Regions from separate parts of the Kitasatospora sp. NPDC051705 genome, predicted to be linked through region 2. Evidence: riboswitches for the same ligand, from Rfam matches in the RefSeq annotation. Region 2 holds a riboswitch; the other holds the start of a gene.
What was found. Region 2 has a riboswitch for glycine ahead of gcvT (glycine cleavage system aminomethyltransferase GcvT). Riboswitches for the same ligand answer to the same signal wherever they lie in the genome.
Positions count from the first base shown of each region.

Region 1 (4,158 bases), on a different contig from region 2:
GCCGACGCCCATCGAGGCGCTGATGGCGGCGACGCCGCCGGTCACCTTCTGCTTGGGCAGCTCGTCGCGGACGATGCTGATCGCCAGCGGGAGCACGCCACCGCCGGCGCCCTGCAGGACACGGGCGACGACCAGCCAGGTGAACGAGTGGGTGCTGACCGCCAGCGCCGAACCGGCGACCAGACCCGCCAGCGAGATGAGCAGCATCGGCTTGCGGCCCCGGAGGTCGCCGAAGCGGCCCAGCAGGGGAGTCAGCACGGCGGCGGAGAGCAGGTTGGCGGTCATCAGCCAGGTGATGCTGGACGCGGAGACGTTCAGTTCCTTGGCCAGCGAGGGCAGGATCGGGACGACCGCGGTCTGCACCACGCTGAACGACAGCATCGCCAGGATGAGGGCCGGCAGGACCCGGGCGCTGCTCTGCTTCTCGGCCGCGATGGTGGGCTGGGGTGCCTCACTCACGGTTGCTTCCTCCCGTACATAGTGAATGAACTGAAGTAACCATGCCGGGAGATACTTCAGAGTGTCAAATATCGATCGGTGAAGCTTTGGCAAAGTCGAAGGATCCCGGTGCCGGCGGCGGGCCGAGCGGTGCCGTCCGGGCGCAGCGCGAGGCCCCCGGACCGAGGGTCCGGGGGCCTGGTGGAGCGGGTCAGGAGGGCTGGTGGAGCCCGTCGGGGCGGCGTCGGGGCGGCGTCAGGACAGCGGGCGCAGGGCCGCGGGGCGGCCGTTGTCGGCAGCCGGGGCGGAGCCGGGGGTCGGAGCGTGGTCCGGGCTCTGGCCCGGGGTGTGGTCCGGGGTGTGGCCCGGGCTCTGGGAGGAGGACCCGGGGGCGCCGGGAGCCGAGGTCTCGTCGTGGACCTCGACGTGCTCGCGCCGCAGCTCGTCCGTGACCACCTCCTCGGCGGTGTACCGCTCGACCACCAGGCGGACCCGCTCGATCGGGGCGAGGTACTTGCGGACCACCGGGCGCTCCTCGCGCAGGGTGACCTCCTCCACCGCCTCGGCGATGTCCTTCTCGGTCAGCGAGGCGCGCTCGGCCTCGCTCACCGGCATCCGCTCCACCCGGACCCGCTCGCGCACCACCGGGACGCGGCGCTCGACCGGCTCGCTGGTCACGTACTTGCGCAGCTTCGCGGTGCCCAGGACGTGCCACTCGGTGGTGATGTCCAGGCGCTCCTCGCGGCAGGTGATCTCCAGCGGGCCGCTGGGGGAGGAGGACGACGGGGTGTCCGCCCCGGGGGCCGGGGTGGTCGCGGGCGGGACGACCTGCGGCTTCGGCTCGACGACGGGTACCGCCGCCGCGGCGGCGGCGACGGGAGCGAGGGTGCTGAGAGTGCGCACGCTGGCCTCCGGGGCGGTGCTGGTGCTCGTGGCGGTGGTCGGGGAGGGAGTGGGGGCGGGGGAGAGGAGGGCGGCGGCCTTCGCGGGCTCGGCCGCCGGGGTGGAGCCGAAGTCGAGGTCGGGCTGCGCGGGCCGGTCGCCCGACCCGTTGGCCGACCCGCCCTCGACGGGGGTGTCGAGGCCGTAGTAGCGGTAGAGCTGGAGCTCCTGGGCGGGCGAGAGGTGCTGGCCGACGCCGAAGTCCGGCGAGTCCTTGACCAGCGACTTGTCGTACGGGACCCGGAGCTCCTCGCCGGAGAACTCGCTCGTGGTCAGCGGGACGAAGGCGTCCCGGCCGAAGATGCCGGTCCGGACGGCCGCCCACTCCGGCTGGCCGGTCGCGTCATCCAGGTAGACCTCGTCGACCGTGCCGATCTTGTCCCCGTTGCGGTCGACCGCCTTGTGGCCGATGAGGTCCCGGGGGTCGATGTCGGTTTGCACTCTTTCCTCCAGTGCGCTGCACCTGCGGAACTCCCGCAGGACGGCGTCGGAGCACCCGTCCCGTCCGCCACTTCACACCAAAAGCCATGAACCGGGCGGGCGCGACCGGTGCGCCGCCGGACGGGCTGCGCGTTGGGCCGTCCGGGGTACGCGCGTAGACCCCGGGTGACCTGACGCACCCGTGATCGGACGGCCTCCCGCTGGTACCCTGGGCGGCGACCGCCGAGCCCGCTCGGGAGAGTCCCCGCCGGCGGAATCCGCTGGTCGGGGCGCCGAAGGAGCAACTCCTCCCCGGAATCTCTCAGGCATCCGTACCGTGCGGGATAGGTCACTCTGGAAAGCAGGGCAGGAGCGTCGGCACGTGAGCCGGCGACACCACCCTCACCGACGGTGCAAGCCGACGGCGCGCCACCGCGTGTCGTGCGGGCGAAGCTCTCAGGTCCCGATGACAGAGGGGGAGGCCTGTCGGGTTCGTCCGCCCAAGTCGCTCCGCTGCCCGCAGCGGGGTAGGCCCGCCGGCGTGCGTACCCCCGCCGGTCCGTGACCAGGAGGCCTCGACCACATGAACGCCCAGCCGAACGCGGGACGCCCCACCGGCGCCTCGACCCTCACCGAGCTTGAGCTGGCCAGCCCCTTCGAGAACCGCCACATCGGCCCCGACGCCTCCGCGCAGGAGAAGATGCTGGCGTCCATCGGCTACGGCTCGCTCGCCGAGCTCGCCGACACCGCCGTTCCCGAGGCGATCCGCTCCATCACCGCGCTGGACCTGCCCGCGGGCCGCAGCGAGGCGCAGGTCCTCGCCGAGCTGCGCGAGCTGGCCGGCCGCAACCAGGTGCTCCAGCCGATGATCGGCCTGGGCTACTACGGCACCTTCACCCCGCCGGTGATCCTGCGCAACGTCATGGAGAACCCGGCCTGGTACACCGCCTACACGCCGTACCAGCCGGAGATCTCCCAGGGCCGCCTGGAGGCGCTGCTCAACTTCCAGACCCTGGTCTCCGACCTGACCGGCCTGCCGACCTCCGGCTCCTCGCTGCTCGACGAGGGCACCGCGGCCGCCGAGGCGATGGCGCTGGCCCGCCGCGTCACCAAGGTCAAGGGCGGCGTCTTCCTGGTCGACGCCGAGACCCTGCCGCAGACCGTCGCGGTGATCCAGACCCGCGCGGAGCCGACCGGTGTCGAGGTCGTCGTCGCCGACCTGTCCGCCGGCATCCCGGCCGAGATCGTCGAGCGCGGCGTCTTCGGCGTCCTGCTCCAGTACCCGGGCGCCACCGGCGTGGTCCGCGACCTCACCCCGCTCGTCGAGCAGGCGCACGGCCTGGGCGCGATCGTCGCCGTCGCCGCCGACCTGCTGGCGCTCACCCTGCTCAAGTCCCCGGGTTCGCTCGGCGCCGACATCGCCTGCGGCACCTCGCAGCGCTTCGGCGTGCCGATGGGCTTCGGCGGTCCGCACGCCGGCTACCTGTCTGTGCGCGCGGAGTACGCCCGCTCGCTGCCCGGCCGCCTGGTGGGCGTCTCGGTCGACTCCGACGGCAACCGCGCCTACCGCCTGGCGCTGCAGACCCGCGAGCAGCACATCCGCCGTGAGAAGGCCACCAGCAACATCTGCACCGCCCAGGTGCTGCTCGCCGTGATGGCCTCCATGTACGCCGTGTACCACGGTCCGGACGGCCTGGCCGACATCGCCCGCCGCACCCACCGCTACGCCGCCGCCCTCGCCGAGGGCCTGCGCGCCGGCGGCGTCGAGCTGCTGCACGGCGAGTTCTTCGACACCGTCACCGCCGTCGTCCCGGGCCGGGCCGCCGAGATCGCCGCGGCCGCCCGCGCCAACGGCGTCAACGTGTACCAGGACGGTGCGGACCGGATCTCGGTCTCCACCGACGAGACCACCACCCGCGAGCACCTGGCCGGTGTCTGGGCCGCCTTCGGCGTCCCCGCGGTCGAGGTCGCGGAGGCCGCCGACGCGCTGCCGGCCGCGCTGCTGCGCGAGGACGAGTACCTGACCCACCCGGTCTTCCACAGCCACCGCTCGGAGACCGCCATGCTGCGCTACCTGCGCCGCCTGTCGGACCGGGACTACGCGCTGGACCGCGGCATGATCCCGCTGGGCTCCTGCACCATGAAGCTCAACGCGACCACCGAGATGGAGGCGGTGACCTGGCCGGAGTTCGGCCAGCTGCACCCCTTCGCGCCGATCGAGCAGGCCCAGGGCTACCTCACCCTGATCCGCCAGCTGGAGCAGCAGCTGGTCGAGGTGACCGGCTACGACGCCGTCTCGATCCAGCCGAACGCGGGCTCGCAGGGCGAGCTGGCCGGCCTGCTGGCCGTCCGCGCCTA
Region 1 is NZ_JBITCO010000018.1:13,226-17,383, forward strand. It holds gene ACIA8Q_RS22235 (MFS transporter) at 1-459, opposite strand, end outside; gene ACIA8Q_RS22240 (PRC and DUF2382 domain-containing protein) at 694-1,821, opposite strand; glycine riboswitch at 2,045-2,148, shown strand; gene gcvP (aminomethyl-transferring glycine dehydrogenase) at 2,384-4,158, shown strand, end outside.
Region 1: linked by a shared signal. The riboswitch ahead of gcvP (aminomethyl-transferring glycine dehydrogenase) and the one ahead of gcvT (glycine cleavage system aminomethyltransferase GcvT) in region 2 are both predicted to bind glycine.

Region 2 (4,158 bases):
ACGTGCTCGCAACCGCCGTAGTAGCGGCGGCCGGGGTAGCCCTCGGCGTACTTGTTGGTGAGCACCGAGCCCTGGGCCTCCATGACCGCCACCGGGGCGAAGTTCTCGGAGGCGATCATCTCCAGCGTGGTCTGCTGGCGGTGCAGCTCGGCGTCGACCGCGGCGGCGATCTCCGGGTCGAGGGAGTGCAGGGACTGGTTGAGAACCGTCATGGTGTGGTCTTCCCGGTGGAGGAGGATCAGGGGTGCCGTGCGGAGCGCGCCCTCGGAAGGGTGGCGGGCGACGGGTGGTCGGCGCGGGCGGGCCGCCGCGCTGCGGCCCGCCCGGTCACGAGCGGGTCAGGCCTTGATGAAGGCGTTGTACTCGTCCGCGGTGAGCAGCTTGCCGGTGGACGCGACGCGCACCTTGAACAGCCAGCCGCCCTCGAAGGGGGCGCTGTTGACCAGGCCGTTGTCGTCCAGGACGTCCTGGTTGGTCTCGACGACCTCGCCGGTCACCGGGGAGTACAGGTCGCTGACCGACTTGGTGGACTCCAGCTCGCCGCAGGTCTCGCCGGCGGTCACTTCGTCGCCGACCTCGGGCAGCTGCACGTAGACGATGTCACCGAGCGCGTCGGCGGCGTGCTGGGTGATGCCGATCGTGGAGACACCGTCCTCGGCGGCGGTCAGCCACTCGTGCTCCTCGGTGTACTGCAGGTGCTGGGGGTTGCTCATGGCGTCATTCTCCAGGATGGGAAGCGGGTACGACGAAGCGGGCCGCCGCGCGGACGGCTTCGACGTGGGTCTTCGGGGGAGTGGGGGTTCAGCGGGCGCGCTTGTAGAACGGCAGCGCCACGACCTGGACCGGCTCGTGCTTGCCGCGCACGTCCACCGCGACGGTGGTGCCCGGGGCGGCGTGGGCCGCGTCCACGTAGGCGATCGCGATCGGCTGTCCCAGGGTGGGGGACGGCGCGCCCGAGGTGATCCGGCCGATCGGCGCACCGTCGGCGGAGACCACGGTGTACTCGGCGCGCGGCACCCGCTTGCCCTCGGAGACCAGGCCGACCAGCACCCGCGGCGGGTTGGCCTCGGCCTCGGCGGCGGCCTTCTCCAGGGCCTTGCGGCCGACGAAGGCGCCCTCGTTGGTGGTCTTGTCGAAGCGGACGACCCGGCCCAGGCCGGCGTCGAACGGGGTCAGGTCGGTGGAGAGCTCGTGCCCGTACAGCGGCATGCCCGCCTCCAGGCGCAGCGTGTCCCGGCAGGACAGGCCGCAGGGGACCAGGCCGTGGGCCTCGCCGGCGGCGGTCAGCGCCTGCCAGACGGCCTCGGCGTCGCCCGGGTTGCAGAAGATCTCGAAGCCGTCCTCGCCGGTGTAGCCGGTGCGGGCGAGCAGCACGTCGCGGCCGGCGACCTGGGCCGGGAGGATCGCGTAGTACTTCAGGCCGGGCAGGTCGGCCTCGGTGGTCTTCGCCAGGATCGCGGTGGACTCCGGGCCCTGGACGGCGATCAGCGCGTAGGTGTCGCGGTCGTCGGTGACGACGGCGTCGAAGCCCTTGGCGCGGGCGATCAGCTCGTCCAGCACCAGCTGGGCGTTGGAGGCGTTGGCGACGACCAGGAAGGCGTCCTCGCGCAGGCGGTAGACGATCAGGTCGTCCAGGATGCCGCCGTCCTCGGCGCAGATCATGGTGTAGCGGGCGCGCAGCACGCCCAGCGCGGAGACGAAGCCGACCAGCGCGTGGTCCAGCATCTCGCCGGCCTGCGGGCCGGTGACGGTGATCTCGCCCATGTGGGAGAGGTCGAACAGACCGGCGCGGTTGCGGACGGCGAGGTGCTCCTCGCGCTCGCTGCCGTAGCGCAGCGGCATGTCCCAGCCGGCGAAGTCGGTCATGGTCGCGCCGAGGGCGCGGTGCAGCGCGTCGAGCGCGGTCAGGCGGAGGGACGACATGGCCAGGAACTCCTCGGTCGGGGCACTCAGGGGTGCACGCGCCGGAACCGGGCCCGCTCGGGGACCGACCCCTGCGCGCGGGCATGCGGCGGCGTGGGTCTCCCCATCTGTCGTCGAACCTGAGAGCTTCACCGCCCACCTGCCCGCAGCTGTTTCCAGCATCCAGGACAGCATGGCGGCTTGCACCGTGGGTGGGCGCGCGACAGGGCCGTGCGCCGCTTTCCAGATGTGCCTAACCCGTGCGGTAGGGGGGCCTGAGAGATTCCGGGGAGGACTTGCTCCTTCGGCGCCGGCTGTACCACCTGAGGGGGTACTCCGGGCTCTCCCGCGCGGGTTCGAGCGGCCGGTATGGAGTTGTGGGGCCCGGCGGCCCACTGCGCCGTCGAACGCGCACATCATGGCACGTCCGGGCCGCGGGCGGGAGAGGGGCCCCGGTCACGCCGCGTGATACCGAACACGGGCCCTAAACTGCTCCGCGTCGGCGTAGCACAGGGCGGCCGAGCGGCAGAGGGCGGATCAGGCGCGCATGGGGTACCCGGTGGAGCAGCAGCAGGGGTGGGGCGGGCCGGAGTCGGCGCCGCCGGGCGGCGGGTGGCCGGCCAACGAGCTGGAGCAGGTGCTGACCGCCGCGCTGGGCGACCCGGGCGCGACGCCCCGGGTGATCGAGGTGCTGGCCCGCAGCCAGGTGTGGATCCCGCTGCCGGCCGGCGGCGACCCGCAGGGGCAGTCGCTGGACCTGCCGACCGTCGAGCTGGCCGGTGACCCGTACGTCCCGGTCTTCTCCTCGCAGGAGGTCTTCCTGCAGCAGGCGCCGGGGATGGCGTTCGCGGTGGCACCGGCCTGGGAGTTCGCCCGCGGCCTGCCGCTGGGCGTCGGCATCGCCGTCAACCCGGAGGCCGCGGTGGGCATCCCGGTGCCGCCGCAGGGCGTGGCGGAGCTGCGCCGCGGTCCGCGGGAGGACCGCTGGGACGCCGCCGGCGAGGCCCTGGCCCCCACCGGCGGCCGGGTGGCGCTGCGCGAGCCGGTGCCGGGCGAGGACCCGGAGCACTTCCTGGCCGCCTGCCGCGCGGAACTGTCGCTCCTCCCCGGAGTGTTGACCGCCCGCCGGGCGCTGGCCAGCATCGAGGGCGAGCCGACCGTGATGTTCGTGGGCGTCCAGTTGGATCCGGCGGCCCCGGCCGACCCGGCCGCGGTCAACGAGGCGCTCGGCCGGGCCCTGGGAACCGCACCGCTGCCGGGGGGCGTCCACCTCGTACTGCTCGATCTCGCCGACGATCCGGTGGTCGAGTGGCTGCTCGCCCGGGTACTGCCTTTCTACGCGCGGGTGTGAGCGGCGTTCGTTCGTAGGCACGTCGCCGTGGCGGTGGCCGGTGCCGCGCCATAGGGTGCGTGCAGACGGCCGACGGGCCGGCTGGGTTGAGGAAAGAGGCGCGGCGAGGTGGGCGCATGAGTGCGGGAGCGGTAGCGGGCGGTGCACCGGGGCCCTGGGGCCAGGCGTCCGCCGGGCGCCCCGGGGCGGATCCGGGCGCGCTGGAGCGTGCCCTGCGCGAGGTCGTGCCGGAGCGCTACGACGCGTACGAGCAGCTGCTGCACGCGCTGGCCGACGGGCAGGTGTGGATGCTGCTCTGGCACGGTACGCCGGGCAGCCCGGACGCCCAGTACGGGAACATGGAGATCAGCGGCCACGGCTACGCGCCGGCCGTCACCTCGCCCGAGCAGCTGGCGGCCTCCGGCTGGGCCCGGGCCCACGAGGTCATCTCCGGGCGGGAGATCGCGGCCTCGCTGTACCGGACGCGCTGGGGTCTGTGGCTGAACCCGCACGCGCCCGGCGGCGGGGTGGGCGTGCCGTGGGCGGACCTGCGCCGGATCGCGGCGGGCCTGGACCGGCTGCCGGCCGGTCCGCTGAAGCTGAGCGAGCCGCAGGTGAACGCCCAGCCGTTCTTCGCGCTGCTGGAGCGCCAGGCGGGTGAGGTGCGCGCGGTGCGCGCGCTGCGCCGGGCCTGGGTGCAGCCGGCGGTGGGGGAGCCGTACCTGGCGATCGGTCTGGACCTGTACGAGAGTTCGCCGCCGGCGGTGGAGGCGGTGCGCGCGCTGATGCAGCGGGCGATCGCGGTGGCCCCGGAGGGGCTGGCGGTGTCCACCGTGGCGATGGCGGACGAGTACGACCCGGTGGCGCTCTGGATGCGGGCCAACGCCCGCCCGTTCTACGACCGCGAGGGCGGCCGGCCGCCGGCG
Region 2 is NZ_JBITCO010000015.1:133,470-137,627, forward strand. It holds gene glyA (serine hydroxymethyltransferase) at 1-212, opposite strand, end outside; gene gcvH (glycine cleavage system protein GcvH) at 339-713, opposite strand; gene gcvT (glycine cleavage system aminomethyltransferase GcvT) at 802-1,923, opposite strand; glycine riboswitch at 2,156-2,261, opposite strand; gene ACIA8Q_RS20615 (enhanced serine sensitivity protein SseB C-terminal domain-containing protein) at 2,450-3,253, shown strand; gene ACIA8Q_RS20620 (enhanced serine sensitivity protein SseB C-terminal domain-containing protein) at 3,370-4,158, shown strand, end outside.